Regions from separate parts of the Thalassotalea sp. G20_0 genome, predicted to be linked through region 3. Evidence: predicted binding sites of a transcription regulator. Region 3 holds the regulator's gene; each other region holds the start of a gene.
What was found. The regulator LexA, encoded in region 3, represses DNA repair genes until DNA is damaged. The targets are predictions, from matches to a motif close to TACTGTATNNNNATACAGTA.

Region 1: a site for LexA is predicted at 4,551-4,570, ahead of J7438_RS02630 (LexA family protein). Genes of this name have one in related genera too.
Region 2: a site for LexA is predicted at 1,276-1,295, ahead of recA (recombinase RecA). Genes of this name have one in related genera too.

Annotation. Positions count from the first base shown of each region.
Region 1 is NZ_JAGHQV010000003.1:128,715-135,371, forward strand. It holds gene J7438_RS02625 (hypothetical protein) at 1-4,073, opposite strand, end outside; gene J7438_RS02630 (LexA family protein) at 4,587-5,009, shown strand; gene J7438_RS02635 (Y-family DNA polymerase) at 5,006-6,283, shown strand; gene J7438_RS02640 (hypothetical protein) at 6,318-6,657, opposite strand, start outside.
Region 2 is NZ_JAGHQV010000006.1:118,409-125,065, reverse strand. It holds gene J7438_RS05395 (regulatory protein RecX) at 1-101, opposite strand, end outside; gene recA (recombinase RecA) at 106-1,221, opposite strand; gene J7438_RS05385 (CinA family protein) at 1,363-1,857, opposite strand; gene J7438_RS05380 (DUF3299 domain-containing protein) at 2,019-2,546, opposite strand; gene J7438_RS05375 (ABC transporter permease) at 2,557-3,819, opposite strand; gene J7438_RS05370 (ATP-binding cassette domain-containing protein) at 3,819-4,565, opposite strand; gene J7438_RS05365 (ZrgA family zinc uptake protein) at 4,567-5,205, opposite strand; gene J7438_RS05360 (hypothetical protein) at 5,253-5,633, opposite strand; gene J7438_RS05355 (MATH domain-containing protein) at 5,930-6,657, shown strand, end outside.
Region 3 is NZ_JAGHQV010000035.1:7,302-13,958, reverse strand. It holds gene J7438_RS18390 (mechanosensitive ion channel family protein) at 1-189, opposite strand, end outside; gene J7438_RS18385 (mechanosensitive ion channel family protein) at 309-1,424, opposite strand; gene nagZ (beta-N-acetylhexosaminidase) at 1,651-2,670, opposite strand; gene J7438_RS18375 (L,D-transpeptidase) at 2,698-3,180, opposite strand; gene J7438_RS18370 (TetR/AcrR family transcriptional regulator) at 3,215-3,844, opposite strand; gene lexA (transcriptional repressor LexA) at 3,991-4,587, shown strand; gene J7438_RS18360 (SulA-like leucine-rich domain-containing protein) at 4,648-5,079, shown strand; gene J7438_RS18355 (hypothetical protein) at 5,100-5,342, opposite strand; gene J7438_RS18350 (DUF6586 family protein) at 5,474-5,950, opposite strand; gene topA (type I DNA topoisomerase) at 6,230-6,657, opposite strand, start outside.

The sequences.
Region 1 (6,657 bases), on a different contig from region 3:
ATAAACTGCCTGGCTTTATTCAGGGTAAGCAGGCAGCGCATAAGCAAACCATAAATACGTTCATCGGTGTTTTGGGGCGTGTTAAAAAGCAGGGTTCGAGCTAAGCCAAATATTGCTCCTTTTTGCAATTGCTCTGTCAGCCAGTCAAGGTTCCTGGCAAGGTATTCCAGCGTATCGTTCAGTAATCGGGTTTCTTCCGTAAACGACAAACACCATACCGGCCTCTCAACGCCGGGAACGTGAATAGCCAATTGTGTGGTATTTCCATAGGCTACTCTGGCGTCAACACTGACGTGAAGCTCCATTGCTTTCCTCCCCAGATCACCGTCTTTAAGTTGAATATTGTAGGCGTGTGGCAGTTTAATGGCCTGACATCCCTCGATTGGCCAGATGGTGACGCTTTTGGTGATTTCAGAGTCCCAGTCGGTGTTCAGTGCCTGCAGCCTGTCAAAGAGTGTTCTGGAGGACGCTTCTTCTGTGCAGACAATGTCAATATCATTAAATGATGAGCAGAGATTCTGTAAAAAACGTCCGTAAGAACCGTTAATCAGCAGAGGGGGGGGAGTATAAGAACCATTGATTTCCTGAATAATCTCCAGTGTTTTCAGTGTTAGCGCATTTAACCGTGAAACCGGCTTGTCCGGGATGCCTGTTGTTGACCATTGCTTCAGGGTTTCAGCCATATAGACGGCAAATGTCTGGTGGATGGAAGCGGTTTCTGTTGTATACCGATATTCCCCGGGCTGGCAGGGGGGTGGGTCTTCCTTGCCCGGATTGGCAACGAATACCTCTGCCGATGTTGTGCTGCGCTCAGAGCGCTCGATAACGGGAATCACGTCGGGCAGGTGTTCTCTAGGCTTATGTCCGGTGTTCTTGCTGCTAACGGCAACAGATGCCTCCTGTTGACTGGCAAAGGTTGCATATCGGTGAGGACTGTCACTGGCATCGAGTAACTCATCCATTACACAGGCTTCGGAGCTGCATTCTTCAAACCAGCAGGTTAAAGCATGGCGCAGCCTGCTTCCTTCAGGAAAAATTTTAAGATACCTGATTACCTGATCCTTATGAATGTGCTGTCTGCCAATAGACTGTCTCGTGATACAGCAGTGCGCCAGAAAGAAGAAATGCAGGCGTGAATTCTTAAATGAGCGCCTCAGTGTTTTGATGGCATGGAATACCTGTTTTGCAGACACTTCCTGTTGATCAATTGTCCATTTATTCTCCATGGCCATGAATTTCAATATACATTGCAGTCGAGATTGCTCCTCGTCTTTGACTGGCACTTTGTTTAAGATTTGCCAGGCCTGTTGAAGTATATCCTGACCTTCGCTGGTTTCATCGTACCGATGGGATTGCTGCAACCTTTGAACCAGATACCTGGTTTGCCTTGAGGTATGATCTCCGGGTATATCATTAAACGCTGCCAATACCTCCTCGTTATCCAGATATTTGCCATTCAGTTCTCTGGCATTCAATGCCAGTAGCGAATAAAAAATAGCTCTTTCGAGCAACCTGCCACCGCGCTCATAATCCTTAACCACGGCATCCGGTGTGACCTGCTGGCCATTCAACAGCAGCCCCTTCAGGCAACATTCCGATTTGAAGCGAGCCAGCTCCAGCGTTGCCCTGATTGCCTTATAATCCCTGGCCACGGAGTCCGGTGTGACCTGTTGGCCATTCAACGGCAGCCCTCTCAGGCAACAGTCCGCTGTGAAGCGCGCCATCCCCAGTTTGCCATCCGGACTGTCCGGGAAACTCTTAACCACCTCATCCGGTGTGACCCGTTCACCATTGAGCCACAGATCCTTCAGGCAGCACGCCGCTTTGAAGCGTGCCAGTTCAAGTCTTGCCCTGGCGGCCTGATAATCCCCGACTACTTCCTCCGTTGTGACCTGCAGGTTATTCAAACACAGCCCCCTCAGGCAACATTCTGCTTTAAAGCGCGCCAGCGCAAGTTTTGCCTTGGCAGCCTGATACATTTCGGCCACTGAATCCGGAGTGACCGGCTGGCGATTTAACGCCAGGCCTCTCAGACAACATTGTTCCTTAAAGCGCGCCAGCTCCAGTGTTGCCTTGATTGCCAGATAACCCTTAACCACGGCATCCGGTGTGATCGGTTGGTCATTCAATGTCAGGCCCCTCAGGCAACATTCCGCTTTGAAGCGCGCGATACCCAGTCTGCTTTCCCGACCACCCGGGAAACCCTTAATCACCGCATCCGGTGTGACCGGCTGGCCATTTAACGCCAAGCCCCTCAGGCAACATTCCGCTTTAAAGTGCGCGTTGCCCAGTTTGCCTCCCGGACTACCCGGGAAATCCTTAACCACCTCGTCCGGGGTGACCCGGTTGCCAGCCAGTGTCAGGCCTCTCATACAGCATTCCGCTTTGAAACGCGCCAGCTCCAGCGTTGCCCTGGTGGCCTTATAATCCTTAACCACCGCATCCGGTGTGACCAGCTGGCCATCCAGCGTCAGGCCACGCAGACAACATTCTGCTTTGAAGCGCGCGCTCCCCAGTTTGCCCAACGGATTATCCGGGTAACCCCTGATCACCTCATCCGGTGTGACTTGCTGGCCATTGAACGACAGGGATTGCAGGCAACATTGCTCCTTAAAGCGTGCCAGCTCCAGTGGTGCTTTGGCCGTCTGATAATCTTTAATTACCTCACTCTGCCTGACCGGTCGGCCATTCAATGGCAGTTCCCTCAGGCAACATTCTGCTTTGAAGCGCGCTCTCCCCAGTCTGCCTTCCGGGCTATCCGGGAAATCCATAAACACCTCATCCGGTGTAACCTGCAGGTCATGCAGCGACAGGCCTCTCAGATAATAGTCCGCTTTGAAACGTGCGATCCCCAGTTTGCCTTCCGGACTATTCGGGAAAGCTTTAACCACCAGCTCCAGTGTGACCTGCTGGTCATTCAGAAGCAGGCCCCGCAGGCAACATTCTGCTTTGAAGCGTGCCAATCCCAATATTTCCCTGGCTGCCTGAAATTCCTTCACCACCTCATCCGGTGTGACCTGCCGCCCATTCAGCGGCAGCTCCCTCAGGCAACATTGTTCCTTAAAGCGTGCCAGCTCCAGTGCTACTCTGGTGTCCTGAAAATCCTTAATCACTGAATCCGGTGTGATCCGATGGCCATTTATCGGCAGGTTCCTCAGGCAGCATTCCGCTTTGAAGCGCGCTCTTGCCAGTTTGCCTTCCGGGCTATCCGGGAAAGCATTAAACGCCGCATCCGTTGTCACCTGCTGGCCATTCAACGGCAGGTTCCTCAGACAACATTCCGCTTTAAAGTGCGCTATTTCCAGTCTTGCGTTGGCGGCCTGAAACCCCTTCAATACCGTATCCGGTGAGACTTGCTGGCCATTCAACGGCATGCCTTCCAGGCAACATTCTTCTTTAAAGCGTACTATGCCCAGCTTTCCTACCGGACTATCCGGAAAAGCGTTAGCCACCGTATCCGGTGAGACCTGCTGGCCATTCAATGGCAAGCCGCTCAGGCAACATTGTTCCTGAAAGCGTGCTACTCCCAGTTTGCCTTCCGGATTATCCGGGAAAGCCCTGACCACCGCATTCGGTGTGACCTGCTGGCCATCCAGGCCCAGGCCACTCAGGCAGCATCGTTCCATAAAGCGCGCTATTCCCAGTTTTCCTTCCGTAGTATCCGGGAAGTCTTTAACCACCGCATCCGCTGTGACCCGTTGACCATTCAAGAGCAGTCCTTTCAGGCAGCATTCCGCTTTGAAACGAGCTATCGCTAATTGGCACTTGCTATTCTGACCCGGCTCCCGCTTGAATTCCTGAATGACCTGATCCGGTGTGACTTTTCTATTGCCGTTTGGAACGTTCTGTAAGCAGAGCTTTTGCAGGAAGAAGCCGCTTCTGAGTGACGTTACATCGCTGCTATATGCTTTAAGCACCTCAGCCGGGGTTGTCTTACGTTCTTGTAACGGTTTATTTTCCCAGAAGACGTCTTCAATATTTTTGCCATCATGCCGGGGGGGACTTGTGCCTCTGCAGGACTGATGGTTTGAGACTTTTTTACCGTTAAATGTGCTTCCGGGGCGGTCAGGCATCCCGCTTGAACCGGTGTCATTCCGGCGGTCAGACTTTGGGCGGGAGTGGGTGGATGTGGTTGCTTTCAGAATACCTCCTGCACCCAGGAGGCTGACCGAGAATAGACTGCCCTACGCGGCAACTGCTCCTGCGTTGCTCTAGCTCCTGCATCCATGCAGTCGTGCGGTGGCAGCAAATTGGTCTAAAAAGTCGGAAATTTTTAGCAAATAGAACCACTATTTACTAAAAATTTTCGACGTTTTATCCTCAATTTTCTGCCATCCTCGCTACGGGGGTGCCTAGACGGGCGCTATTCTCGGTCAGCCTCCTGGATTATTAATGTCGCTGTTTGACCTCAAAATGATTGTCAGGTTCCATTGATGGTGTGTCAGGTGGAGGAGCAAAGATGCTCCATTGCAGGTTGATCAGAGTCAGTCTGCGGAACAGCTCTCCTGCGTCCAAAGTACAACCGCTTTCTTTTAACCGTTAAATGTTTATACTGTATAAATAAACAGTTAATGAGTTTGAGTGGCATGAAGCCGATCCAGATCTTTTCACGACCTTTGCCAGAGACATTGCCCTTTTACCAGAGCCCGGCTGCCTGTGGCTTCACCAGCCCGGCAGCTGACTACCTGCAAGATACGCTCTCCCTTGACCAGCTGTTAATCCGTCATCCGGCAGCAACCTTTTTTGCCCGGGCCCAGGGTCAATCCATGAAAGGAGCGGGCATCTTTGATGGTGACATTCTGATTATTGATCGTTCCCTCACTCCGGGAGACGGTGATGTGATACTGGCCTTGCTGGACGGTGAGCTGATTGTAAAACGCCTGGTCTATTGCCATGGCAAACCGGAATTGCACTCGGAAAACCCTGACTACCCTGCGATTAAACTGGATTCTGAAGAAGGGCTCAATGTGTGGGGTGTGGTCACTGAAGTTATTCACCACCTGCGATGAAGGACGTTATTGCCCTCTGTGATGCCAATGCTTTTTACTGTTCCTGCGAGCAGGTCTTTAATCCGTCCCTGCTGGGTAAAGCCCTGGGAGTACTCAGCAATAATGATGGCTGTATCGTTGCCAGAACAGCGCAACTCAAAGCCCTGGGCGTTGCTATGGGGACACCGGCGTTCAAGGTCAGGGATCAGGTGGCCCGTGGTGAAATCATACTGAAAAGCTCCAACTATGCGCTGTATGGCGATATGTCCTCCCGCTTTATGTCGGTGCTGGAACAGTTCAGCCCGAAGCTGGAAGTGTATTCGATCGATGAAGCCTTTGTTGAACTCTCCGGTTTCCCGCTGGCAAACCTGCATGCCATAGGGTTGGATATGAAACGGCGGGTATTCCAGTGGACGGGGCTGCCAATTGGTGTGGGCATCTCAACCACCAAAACACTGGCCAAACTCGCTAACTATGCGGCCAAGAAATTTCCGGCAACCGGTGGTGTTGTGGATTTAACCAGCCCGATACGCCAGCAGCGGTTAATGGCAATCACCCCGGTTGGTGAGGTATGGGGAGTGGGCCGACGCATAGGAAAACGGCTGGAGGCGGCAGGTATTCATACTGCTGCACAACTGGCGAACGCCAATCGTCGATGGATCAGGAAACAGTTTTCTGTGGTGTTGGAACGGACGGTCTGTGAACTTCAGGGGGAGTACTGTATTCCCTGGGAAGAGGGGAGTTCAGCCAATAAGCATCAGATTATGTGTTCCCGGAGCTTCGGCCAGCGGGTCACCACCAGGCAGGCACTTCATGCCGCATTGGCCAGCTTTATCTGTCGCGCCTGCGAGAAACTCAGAAAACAACAGCAGTATTCCCGTGAAGCCATCATCTTTATCAGGACCGATCCCTTTAAGGCCAATCTCCCGCAAACCGGACGGAGTCTGAAGCTGATGGTCCCATCGCCCACCAGTGATAGCTCGGTTTGGCTGCAACAGTTAAATCCGGCTTTGGACGTGCTGTTTCAGGAAGGTTACGAGTATAAAAAGGCGGGCTTTGCCCTGGTGGATCTTTGTTCCGGTGCAGGTTTTCAGGGAGACTTGCTGACGGCAGCGTCAATTCCGGAAAATACCCGGATGATGACAGTGCTGGATGCCATTAACCAGCGCTTTGGGAGCCAGACACTCCGGCCTGCATCAGTGGGCTTCCGGGCGCAGCCATGGCATATGAACCAGCAGGTGCTGAGTCCTTCTTATACGACGCAATGGCCGGAGATTATGAAAGTTCAGACGTGATCTGGCAAAGGTCAGAGAAGCCACTCTTAGCCTCCTAGGCATTGAGTTCACTTTGATGGATTAATGCATCAAGCCCGGCCATAAACTGGGACGGGCTCAGGTCCCGGGTGCTGAAAATATCCAGCCTCAATTGGGAGCGGCGATATTTAAACCGAAAATCCAGGATGAAGCGTGGGTCGTGAGCATAAAATTTCTCCCTCACTTTGATCAGTTTCCTTAGTTTGCCCTGAAGATCATGCCTGTGTTCATAAAAGTGTTCTTCAACGATTGGCTGGATAAGAAGACCCCACAACTCAGCCCGGTTATCTTTTGGACAGGCACCGATATTCCAGCAGTTAGACGTCAGATCAATAATGTTTTCGATCTCATGATTG
Region 2 (6,657 bases), on a different contig from region 3:
AGTTTTCGGGCCAGTTCGGTAAAACCATGTTCCCGCCGGGCCAGTAGATCCATGGCAGCCCGGCGGACATCGTTTACCGATTGAATGACATCAGCAGACATTCAATTACTCAGCCAGCAGCTCGTCCTGCTGTACACTTGCCGCTGCATCGTCGTCGCCTTTTTTGTCAGCACCTTTTTTGTCAGCACCTTTTCCGGCGTCAGCTTCGGCTTTTTTTGCAGCGTCCTTCTCCGGGGTGCTCATTAACTCAGCACGGATCTGGGATTCGATTTCAGCCGCCACTTCGGGGTTATCAGAAAGATACTGGGCAGCATTGGCTTTACCCTGACCAATCTTGGTTCCCTTATAGGCATACCAGGCACCGGATTTGTCCACCAGTTTCAGCTTGACACCCAGATCAATCACTTCGCCCATATGGTAGATGCCCTGGCCATAGAGAATCTGGAATTCAGCCTGACGGAATGGTGGCGATACCTTGTTCTTCACCACTTTAACGCGAGTTTCGTTACCGATCACCTCGTCGCCCTGCTTCACCGAACCGGTACGACGAATATCAAGACGTACAGAAGAGTAGAATTTCAGTGCGTTACCGCCGGTAGTGGTTTCCGGGTTGCCGAACATAACACCGATCTTCATACGAATCTGGTTAATGAAGATGACCATGCAGTTGGTCTGTTTGATGGAACCGGTCAGCTTACGCAGTGCCTGGGACATCAGACGGGCCTGCAGACCAACATGGGAGTCCCCCATATCACCTTCAATTTCAGCCTTGGGTACCAGGGCAGCGACGGAGTCAACAACGATGACATCGACAGCACCGGAACGGACCAGCATATCGGTGATTTCCAGCGCCTGCTCACCGGTATCCGGCTGGGAGACGTACAGGTCATCCACATTTACACCCAGCTTGCCGGCGTACTGTGGGTCCAGGGCATGTTCTGCATCAACAAAGGCACAGGTGGCACCGTGCTTCTGGGCCTGGGCAATAACGCTCAGGGTCAGCGTGGTTTTACCGGAAGATTCAGGACCGAAAATTTCAATAACACGGCCTTTCGGCAGGCCACCAATGCCCAGGGCAATGTCCAGTTGCAGAGAACCGGTAGAAATTGCGGGAATTGCTTCCTGCTTCTGATCCCCCATCCGCATGATGGCACCTTTACCAAACTGTCGGTCAATCTGGCCAAGTGCTGCTGCCAACGCTTTTTTTCTGTTATCATCCATTTTTTCACGCCCTCAGTTCGATTCTGATTTCATCAGGAACAGCTCAATAATTAATACTGTATATTTAAACAGATACTGGGTATTTGTCCAGTATATTTATTCGCTTCGACAGGAAGGAATCTTTTTTCAGGTTAACTTGCCTCAGGTCAACAGGGTCAGAACACCCAGCAACGCCTGAACAACCGTTTGCGCCCTGATCTGATCACGATCACCCTCAAGATGGAAGTGCCTTGCAGCGGTTTCCTGGCCGGTACTCCAGGCAATCCAGACGGTTCCCACAGGTTTTTCCGGTGTTGCGCCCCCCGGTCCGGCAACGCCGGTCACGGCTATGGAGATATCCGTTGCCAACAGCTTGCGGACCCCCCGGGCCATGGCGATAGCCACCTGCTCACTGACCGCACCGTATTTATTCAGCAATAATGTCGGCACATGCAGGAGATTGGCCTTTACGCCATTGGCATAGCAGATGACACCACCTTCAAACCAGGCCGAGCTTCCCGGCAACACAGTCAGGGCATGACCTATACCACCACCGGTACACGATTCAGCGGTAGACAGGGTCCAGCCCCTGGACATCAGAAGTTCAGCAATTTCACTGACAATGGGGGACGTAGCAGAATGCAGTGTGGGTTCCATGGTCACTCGCCAGTACGGTTATCAGAGGAGCCAGTCGAGATAGGATGTTATAACACGATTGGGGGAAGTCTTCACAAGTTATCATTAAATGCCCCATTACACGGCACTGTTGTCGGGGAAACATGCTTTACCCCGGAGCATCAGGGCAAAGCATTCTCTCTCTATTCAAACTCCTTCAAACTCTCCACCGTTATGGCATAGACAACGTCGGTGTACTCGGAGGTATTGTTTTCAACCCTGATCACTCCTTCCAGCCAGTAAGGGGTGTAGCCCGCTTCTGTGACTTTTATGCCCTGGTCATAGCGGACAAAAATGGTCTGGTTGGGTGGCGGTGGCGGTACATGAATACAGGCTCCCAGGGTTGGCACCAGCAACAGCTCTGTGGCTGATTGATCCTTGCCAATATTCAGCGGCACCAGGTAACCGGGAATTTTAACCCGTTGCTGATTCATGCTTTCTACCGGAATCTTGCCCAGCTCATCAATATACTCAATAGCCTCTTCCTGACTGATTTCACCCGCCTCATATTTACGGACAATTTCCTCATCCACCGGCGGCATCAGGTCATCCCAGTTGATCTCTTTGATCGCAGGCTTTTCAGGGCTTGCAGCCATGGCAAAATCCACCGGCATAAAAGCCAGCATAAGCACCACGGCCATCCAGCCAGGGTGTTGTCTTCCAGCTATCATTATTTGTCTCCTACAGCCTGACCGTCAGACCATCCGCCAATGAATGTTTATAGGCCCGCCAGGCAGGCACTGCACCCAGTATGGTCGCCGAGATAACAATGGCGGCCGCCAGAATCCACTCAAACATCCCCGGTAACGCAATGGTAATGTGCAAACCCAGCTGCATTTGCAATACCGGTTGAATGGCGAACAGCATTCCATACATCAGCAGGAAGCCCAACAGTGTACCAGTGATGGCATAGATCAGGGACTCGGTCATCATCAGGGTAAAGATATGCCAGGGCCGGGCCCCTACTGAACGGAGAATGGCCATCTCTCTGCGCCGCTCATTAAGCGACGTCAGAATGGTGGTCAGCATGCCAACCAATCCCGCAATCACCACCATCACGGAAACCGCCAGCAATGCCTTTTCCGCTGAACCCACCAACTGCCAGAGCTCGCCGAGGGCAACACCCGGTAAAATAGCCGTCAGCGCTTCCTGGCGATACTCATTCACTGCCCGCTGATACCGAAAAGCTGCCACCCGGGACTTCAAACCAACAAAATAGGCGGTAATGCTGGACGGTTGCAAATCCATGGCCCGTGCCCTGTCGGCAGAAACCGAGAACAGTGCATTAGGTGCCGCCCCATTGACCCAGTCAATGTGCAACGCCTCAATCCCCTCCAGAGAGATCATTACCACTCGATCCATAGGGGTGCCGGTGGGCTTTAACACACCAGAAATCCTGAAGGGTTTATCCTGATGCGTCTGCAGGCTCCGGCTTTCAACACCGTGACTGAGCACTATTTCCTGGTCAACCTGATAGCCAAGAACCGCTGCCACTTCAGAACCAATCACCGCATCATAGAGATCATCAAATGGCTTACCATTTTTGAAACTGATGGGCTGATCACCACCAAAACGGAAGTGTTCAAACAGGGTTTGAGCAGTACCCACCACACGATAGCCTTGATGAGAGTCCCCCAGGGCAATAGGAATAGTCCAGGCGACGGCCTTATTGGAGGAGAGTTCCTGGTAGGTTTCCCAGGTAATGTTATTGGTTGCATTACCCAGATGGAACACCGAATAGAGCAGCAGATTAAGCGAACTGCTGCGGGCACCGACCACAAGATCGGTACCGGACACGGTACTGGTAAAACTGTTCCGGGCCTCAACCCGCACTCTTTCCACACCCAGCAACAAAGCCACGCTGATGGCAATGGAGAAAATGGTCAGCAATGCCGTGGTTTTGCGATTACTCAGGCTTTTCACCGCCAGATGAAGTATTGACATTACACCACCTCCGGCGGGTCTAAAGGCCGATGTTGACTGGCCCGGTTAATTTCATTCAAGGCCACAGAGCGATCAAACAAGGCTTCCAGGGCAGAGTCATGGCTGACAAAAACCAGCGTACTGCCAGCAGCCTCACACTCAGCAAACAGCAGACGAATAAATGCCTCACGGGTATCGCTGTCCAACGCCGAGGTGGGCTCATCTGCGATCACCAGATCAGGACGGCCAATCAACGCTCTGGCTGCCGCCACTCTCTGCTGCTGGCCAATACTGAGTTCCGTCACTGGCCTTTGCAGCAACTGCGTATCGCTCAGCTCCAGATGGTTTAGCAGTCGAATCGCTTCCTGTCTGGCATCAACGCCCATGGATTGCACGTTTTCACGGCGCTTGCTGGCAAACCCCAGCGGCAGTGTGACATTGTCAACTACAGAAAGGTAAGGGATCAGGTTAAACATCTGAAAGATAAAACCGATATGATTTGCCCGGAAATGATCCCGGCGTGCCGGGGAGAAACGACCAATGTCGTTTCTCAGCACAGCGACAGAACCGGCAACCGGTGTGAGCACACCACCCAGAAGCCCCAACAGCGTCGTTTTACCCGACCCTGAAGGCCCCCGGATAAACACCTTCTCACCCTGATTGATCAACAGCTCCGGTATATCCAGAACCATTGTCCCCGGCTGCCAGCCAAACTGGACATCCTTTAGATAAATCACCTGAATCACCGGTTGACCGAGACTACTCATATCAGAAGCGCACCTCTGGTCGCTCACGGCTCATCTGACCGGCTATCTGGCCAGAATCGGTAAAGCCCTGAACCTTCAACTGTTCACTGTTTGCAAACCGCTGAAACAATCGGGTAGAGATGCTGTTGAGCCCGGTAATATTGGCACACTCATAAACATAAGTAGCGGCAATATCCATATGCGCTGACTCATGGTGACCATCGCCATGGTGGTCCTCGTGCCCATGACTGTGATGGTGGTCATCTGCATGGTGGTCATCATGTCCATGTTTGTCATGGTGGGAATCATAGTGTCCATCTGCATCCCCATAATGGTCTTCTCCATGCTCACCATTGGCCGAAACCGATGCCGTTTTCAACCTGCAAGACGCCGCTGGTGTAAAAGACCATAAATCGTCTTTTTCCAGTTCTTGCAGGGCATCTTTAAGTTGCCTGCGCTGAGCGTCCGAATGGATGGATTCAAAGCCAAGAATATCGAACCCCGGCGTTTCCAGTTCAATATGAACCTGACGACCTTCAATGGCAAAGTTCAAATGACCGGCTCCATGTACATGGGCACCGGCATGACGATGCCCATCAGCGGAAACACCTGCTGATATCAGGGCACAGGCAACAGCGGCCACTTTTGCAACACAACGCATACACAATTCCTGAAAGAAAGAAAAAATAAGTGATGAACCATTAAACTTCAGACCTGGTAAGCAGGTGGTGCGCGCGTATGTCTTTTGGTTGGCGTGGAAGAATGGATTGATAAGCGATAGGGACGGTCGTTAAGTACCGCAGCAAACCGCACCTTTACTTTGCACCAATGAACGGGTGAAGCGGCTTGAGACACCAGCATACAGGCCGATGAATGTGGGTGCTCATTGTGCTGGTGATCACTGGCATCATCGACCATCGAAATAACTGGATGCTGCCAGAATATTTCAGATTGCTGATTTTCCTCCAAAGCCGTATGAACGTGACTCAGTGTGTAGTGCACCACCAGCAGATAGACAACCACCATAAGAGCAGACAGCAATTGTTTGCTGTCTTTTCCACGGGCTGTCCGGCAAAGGCTGATGATCATCTTCTGCGATTCCTTTCGGTATTGCCCTCACCCTGTTCCGGAGGGATCAGCACCCAATCTCAAAATGCAAATCGTTATAACATAACGTACATCAAATCACCAAAATATAATGCCAGAGTACTGTAATTGGTCAGGCATCAGGATCGCAGCAGCATCCGGTCATTTTGCCCGGTGAACCAAATATCTGATTTGTTGTCAATAAGTCCCAATGACGGAGGGCGTATGCCCTGACGGTCATTTTACAGATTTATTCTTTTCAAGGTTTTTTTAATGCCTGACCAGAGGAGTTGGTGTATATGTTTTTTTATCCTGCCCATTCCACTCCCGTTGACTCTGGCAAGGTTGAGCCACCGCCGCTCAATACTGAGGGCAAAGATAAAGCCCCTGCTCACCGGTCATCCGAAGAAAAAACTTCAATATTATTCCGAACCACCAGTGGTGCCTGCTTCAGGTGCAGGCCAGCTGACGCTGATCTGTTGCCACAGCTGTATTGCTTCCCGTGTTCAAATTTAACCAGTAAGTCACTCAAGACGCGAGACTCAACTAAAATTTATGATCCTTCCCATGTTATTGAAAGCGCACCCTTCCCGCCGGAGAGCGCTCAGGGTGATCAGCATTGCGGGGTCATAGACCTGGCCAGGCAGTCGCCATCTACGGCACCTGACCAAGACGACAGTGATGTCTTGCCCCTGCCCGCTGACATTCGATGTGCCAGAAAATTTTGTCCTGACATTAATCAGTTTGCACAGTGCCAGGTGTTGACTGAGTTGTCGAAAAGCCTGGAGGTTGCCTGTGCCAGAGGTGTCATGCTGAATAATTTGCAGGGCGCTGAAGATTCTCCTCCGGGCATCGAATGCGGCCAGTGGCTGTCTCTGCATGAACTGCCTGCCCATTACCATAATGATGGTGAACATCCCGCCCGGACGTTGGCATCTGTTTTCAATAAGCCCGGGGTCAACCCGCTGATACTGCCTGAGCCAACCACTGCAACCAGCGAGACTGAAGGAGCATCAGCAGGGGTACT
Region 3 (6,657 bases):
CACCCAGGGCAGCGTCAGCAAGGGTCTGTGCAATATGTTGATAGCCAGGCCCCAGAATACCCGTTCCGGCCCCTTTTGCTCGCAATGGGCCAACCACTTTATGCCATAAAATGAGGTACCAGACAGCAAAAAGGCAATAATCAAATGAGAATAGAACGATATAAATTCGGGGTTCATAATCGGGATCATTCAGGGATTTCAGTTGGTTATTTTTATAAATTGTAGCCAGTTTGTTTACTACTCTCTTTCAAGCATTCCCACAATCTTCACAAACCGCAGCAACACCTCTGACCAACCATTTGAAACCACTAAATTTTCACAGCCTCAAGGGACGGTGAACCGGCACGCTGCTGAATATCACTTACCCCCTGATCAGATAATTCCAGCGTCCGGGTCGGGAAGGCAATATCCGCCTCATGACTGTGTATAATGCTGATGATCTCAAGCAGCACGTTCTCCTGAATCTGCAGATAGGCCGCCCAGTCAGTGGTTTTGGTAAAACAGTAAACCTGACAATCAAGGCTTGATGCACCGAAGCGAATAAAATTCACAATGATAATCTTATCCTGATCAATAGCGTCATGATGCCTCAGGTAACTGCGAACATCCTCAAGAATCACATTGACTTTATCGCTGTCACGATACCTTAATCCAAAGACCTGTTTGATACGTCGATTTTGCATCCGGGAGGGATTTTCGACCGAAATATTCATAAATGTAGAGTTCGGAACATAGAGAGGGTGTTTTGCAAAGGTCATAATACGAGTCTGTCTCCAGCCAATATACTCTACAGTGCCTTCTATTTTTTTATCCGGAGAGCTAATCCAGTCTCCTACACGAAAAGGTTTATCCACATAGATCATCCAGCCCCCAAAGAAATTAGCCAGCATGTCTTTGGCGGCAAAACCCACAGCCAGTCCACCCAACCCACCAAAGGCAAGGATACCGGAAAGGCTGTACCCCAAGGCCTGCATGGCAACCAGAATCCCGGTAATGATGATGGCAATTCTTATCAGGCGGCCCAGGGCAATAACTGAGGTCTGATCCAGTTTCTTCTTGCGCTCAACCTGTAGGTAGCGATGTTCCAATGCGGTGATAAAGGAGACAAAAACCCAACAGAAAAGCACAATAACCAGTAGATCCCGAAAACTGAGAAGGCGCTGAAACAGAGTGTTTCCGGTTCCTTCCCATATTTCTTCTGCTGTCCAGCTTAACCCGGCAACCCAGATAAACAGATAAACCGGCTTCTGGCTCGCCGCAAGCAGAGCGTTATCCCAGAAATTCTGGGTAGCTTTTACTTTCGTCGTGAGCTTGCCGAAGAGTTTGCCGACAAGATATCGGGTAAAAGCTGTCAGACAGGTAGCTATCACTGCCAGGGGCAGCCAATCAGGAATATTGGCTGAAGTAGAGGATAAAAAGTCCATGGTTATACCACAATGCTTAACCAAACCAGGTTATACCAATTCCGCCTTACCCAGCTGTTCAAAATGACTTGCCCAGTCGGATATTTAGAAGGTGGCATTGGTATTAATACGGACTGAAGAGAAAGCGTAATAGTCGCACCGGATTTATAACTATAAACCAGTACGACAGCTTAGAAGGAAAGTTACCCTGAATTACCGGACAGTGATGGCCATGGCACCATTAAAATCAGCCTGTTCCAAAAGCCTCTGTCAGCATTTTACGCGCTTTCCTGTAGCGCTCTGACTGTTCAAGAGACTCCCGGTCAGTGTATGAGTCAGGCATCAAACCATCCGGACCGACACCCTGCAAACCCGAGCCGTCTATCTCAGCCAGTACCTCCCGAACTCCCTGACGGTTACAGATTATAAGGAGATCACAACCAGCATCCAGGGCTGCCCTGGCCCTGGCAGGATAACTGCCGGTTTTCGCCGCTCCCTCCATCGACAGGCAATCGCTGATAACCAGCCCCTCAAATAACAGCTGGTTGCGTAACACCCCTTTCAGCCACTCTGAAGAGTAACCCACCGGATGCCGGTCAATAGCGGGAAACAGGATATGGGCCGGCATTAATGCCTCAACCCCCTTTTGAATCATTACCCGGAAAGGCTCCAGGTCCGACTGACAGATCTCATCAAAAGTACGATCATCCAGGGGAAGGCTCACATGGGAATCAGAATCTACATTCCCATGGCCGGGAAAGTGCTTGATAACCACGGACATTCCCGCTTCATGAACCCCATCAATCCACAATGAGGCCAGGTGATTCACCTGCTCAATCGAACACCCAAAAGCCCGGTCCCCCACGATCGGCGTTTTACCATGATCAATATCCAACACCGGCCCCAGGCAAAGATCTATCCCACAGGTCAGCAACTCAGAGGCCATCAGCCAGCCTGACTCATAAGCCATCTGATACTGTTGATCCGGGTCAAATTCCCCATAAGCCTGTGCCGGGGGCAGACGGGTAAACCCGTCCTTGAAGCGTTGCACACGCCCACCTTCCTGATCCACACAAATTAACAGATCCCGGCGAACATTCCGGACAGAACGAACCAGGGAAATTAACTGTTCCCGACTCTGATAGTTCCTGGAAAAAAGGACAATACCCGCAACACCGGGCAGGGAAAGCAGCTGGTGTTCTTCGGCGGTCAGCTGCGTTCCCTCAAGATCAATCAAAAGAACACCACGGTTCAGGCCTGTTGGCACAACTATATCCTCTAAAAAAAAACGGTATCAGCTAAGCAGTATATCGATCCTGGTACCGGTATCTACACGGTCAAACAGATCGATAATATCTTCCCCGTGCATTCGGATACATCCCCGCGAGCCGGGTTCTCCCATCACTGCCGTATCCGGCGAACCGTGGATATAGATATAGCGACGCATGGTATCAACATTACCCAGCCGGTTATATCCGGGCTCCAGGCCACTGAGCCATAAAATTCTGGTTAAAATCCAGTCCTTTCTTTCAGGGTACTGCTGGCAAAGCCCGGGGGAATAAATCTCACCGGTAAAGCGACGTCCGACAAATACTGAATTAGCCGGCAGACCGGCACCAATTTTCGCCCGGATAACATGCTGCCCAAGAGGTGTTTGCCAGCTCCCTTCCTGCTGCCCGGTTCCCTTGCTGGCAGTAGACACAGAATAAACACGGCGCTTGCCGTCCTCCTCGTGCAGCACCATTTCCTGACTGGCAATATGAACAGTAAGATGCATCGGTAAATCAAACTCTGTATGGTTAAATGATCCGTCAGGTGTGCGATCTGAGACCTGCCGCCATGAAAGGCACCATCTTTCTCATGATATCTTCCAGTTCAGTCCTGACCCCATAATCGCTTTCCGCAATAGCCCTCAGCGCATCCGCTCCTGAAAGGGTAAACACAGCGGAACCCAGAATAAAATAGACTCGCCAGAACAGGTCATTCAGTGGCAACTCAGGACACGCTTTTACCAGCAGCTCCAGATAAGCCTGGAATACTTCCCCATAAACGTCGCGCAAATATTTCTTCAGATGCCCCTGGCCCTGTGTGTAGGCCAGGCCAATCATCCTCATACAAACAGAGAGATCTTCAGGGCTGCGGGGTTTAACCGCCATGATCTGATCCACCAGTAAATGAAGTATTTCTTCCAGATCAATAACGTCATTATTATCCTGATATCGCACAAGAGCCCCGGAAAGATTGCTGACAAAAGGGTCAAGAAAACGGGAAAAGACCGCCTGGATCAGGGATTTTTTGGAGCCGAAATGATAATTAACAGCGGCCAGGTTAACACCCGCCTGACTGGTAATTGAACGCAGCGAGGTCTCTGCGAACCCATGCTCAGCAAATAACTTCTCTGCAGCGTCCAGAATCCTGTCTACTGTCGCTGACTGTGACATGCCTGTAAAACCTCCAATGTAAACATTTGTTTAAAACTAACGTTTGCCAACTGAAACATCAAGTTAGATTAATAAGGCAGGGGTGGTTGCAGACAGCAAAATACTGTATATAATTACATGTACTGTATAAAAACACAGATTTAATCATGTATAAATTGACCAAGCGCCAGACTGAGATCCTTGAACTGATCAAATCTCATGTAGAAGAGACCGGTTTCCCCCCCACCCGTGCAGAAATCGCACAGACCTTCGGTTTCCGATCACCCAATGCAGCAGAAGAACACCTCAGAGCCCTTGCCCGCAAGGGAGCTATCGAGATCACCCCCGGCACCTCAAGGGGTATCCGAATCCCCGGCACCGAATCTTCCGGCCTGCCTATTGTAGGACAGGTTGCTGCAGGAAGCCCCATTCTTGCCCAGGAACATATTGAGGACCACCTGTCCATCAACCCTGATTTCTTTTCCCCCAAAGCAGACTTCATGCTTCGGGTAAAAGGAATGAGCATGAAGGATATCGGTATTCTTGACGGGGACCTTCTGGCGGTCCATAAAACATCAACGGCAGCCAATGGCCAGATTGTCGTTGCCAGAATTGACGACGAAGTAACGGTCAAACGTTTTGAACAGGTTAAAAACAGAATTTACCTGCACCCGGAAAACAAAGAATTCAAGACAATCGAAGTAGACCTCAGCGTTGATACCTTTGCTATCGAAGGACTGAGTGTGGGGGTTATCAGGAACTAGGAGGCTATTCTCGGACAGCCTCCCCGACCCTGAGACAATCTCTGATGTAGAGGACCTGACATGCAAGCATTAACACCATCATCCAGTCAGAACGGCAACGCTCCCTGCATTGACAGTGAACCTGTCAGCTTTATTGATGAACTGATTCTCTCAGGCCCGCCCTGGCAATCAGGACGCTTTCTGAAGACTGTTCTGTATGAGTTGGCTAACGACCAGGATCAACGCTGGCTTACCCTGATACTGTCCAGTGAACAGGCAAAAAACACCATAAACTGGCTGAAGTCATCGGGAATCAGCAGACAGCGCCTTCAGGTTCTCAACCCATCTGCTGAGGCAGACCCACTGAAACTCACTCGCAAGGCACTGGCCTCAGGCACCAGCCACACCGTGGTCAGCTGGATCGAGCAGATCGATAGCATCACACTCTCTGAACTCGAGACCGCCGCTCGCTCAGGTCGATGTCAGGGACTGGCAATCAGGAACAGAGGATAACTGGAGGGTTTGTATGACAGTTAATGAAGAACCCGGTTTTCAGGGATGTATTCTCCAGCGTCAGCTTCTGTTTTACGCCCCACTTCCGCTATGCAGGCATCCAGCATAGCCTTGGCTACCTCCACCTGATCTCCCTGGAGAAAGTCAAGCAACTCCCGGGAGAATGACATGGTAACCAGAGGCTCAGCGTTCTCCTCATCACTGCGACGCAAAACGATTTCGCCGGAAGGCAGTTCAACAATTTCAAGAAACGACGCTGACATAAATAGTGACACCGGGATTTTAGGGTTAGCGGTTAAGCATTGTGCATTAGCCAGCAGAGGCTTTCAAGATATCAGCCATCAACAATAGCTGAATACGGCTGGCAATGAACAAACCTGAAAACATCAGAAACCTACCATTCCAGGCTGAAGTTCCGGCTGTAAGTGACCAGCTCCTTCAGCGACTCAAGCACAGCAAGAAAGCCTTCTGACTGATCAAACCGCACACTATTGGCATTAAACAGAGGAATTTCATTCAGTTCAACACTTTTGCGCTGTATAGGCATGGCACAGTCCTGATGACTTTTTAATAACGCCGACAACCATGAATCATGTTGCTCAAGACGTTCAATGTACTGCAACTCAGTAGACACCTCTCCCTTATGATGAACACTGTTCATTGCCTCATCAAGAGAGGGTAGTTGATTTACCGGCAAACGGTAATTCGTCATAATTTCAGCCAGTAACGAGCGGTAAGCCTGAACCATTGCATTCAGACAGGCCTCACGAAATGCCGGCTTGGCAAGATCATCTGCATCTTCCCAGGCATCCAGCAATAAACGGGCGTGAAAGAGCATTTTATTGGTATATCCCTGCCAATTGTTTGTCATAACCAACTCCATCAATCTTTCGGGAACAACTCGTGTTTTGTCGAGCTAAGGAGTTGTCGCTTAAAAACTTCCTCATTTTGCCACGGAGGCACAGAGTCACAGAGGAAAAGATTTTTTTCTTTTCTCCGTGCCTCCGTGTCTCTGTGGCAAGTTTTTTCTTTGCTGGATAATATCCGAAATGTGGAAGTTATCTCGGGACAGTTCCTAAAAGTTACTAACTGCCATAATACAACAGGGCATAATAGCCCTGTCTCATGAACCCGGGAGGCTGAAATAAATCTAACCGGACTGGCGCTTTTTAGACTGCTTTTCATGCCAGCGACCATCATCAAATACTGCACTCCAACCCGTTGCCTTACCATCGAGCTCGGACATAACATACTGCTGCTTGGTCTTGCGGCTGTATCGAATAATTGCCGGGTTGCCATCAGGGTCCTGACGGGGAGCATCCATCAGATAACCGTACTTGGGGTCAATCATTGCCTGATGGGGCAATAGCTCCGCCACCAGCGGAGCACGGGTCTCTCTGTTCTTGGGAAATTGACTGGCCGCAAGGAACAATCCGGACGCGCCATCCCTGAGCACATAATGATCATCAACTTTGACGCACTTTAACTCAGGCATGGGCACTGGCTCCATTTTGGGTGGAGCAGGCTCACCACTTTTCAGCAACTTTCTGGTGTTCTTGCATTCACTGTTAGTACAAC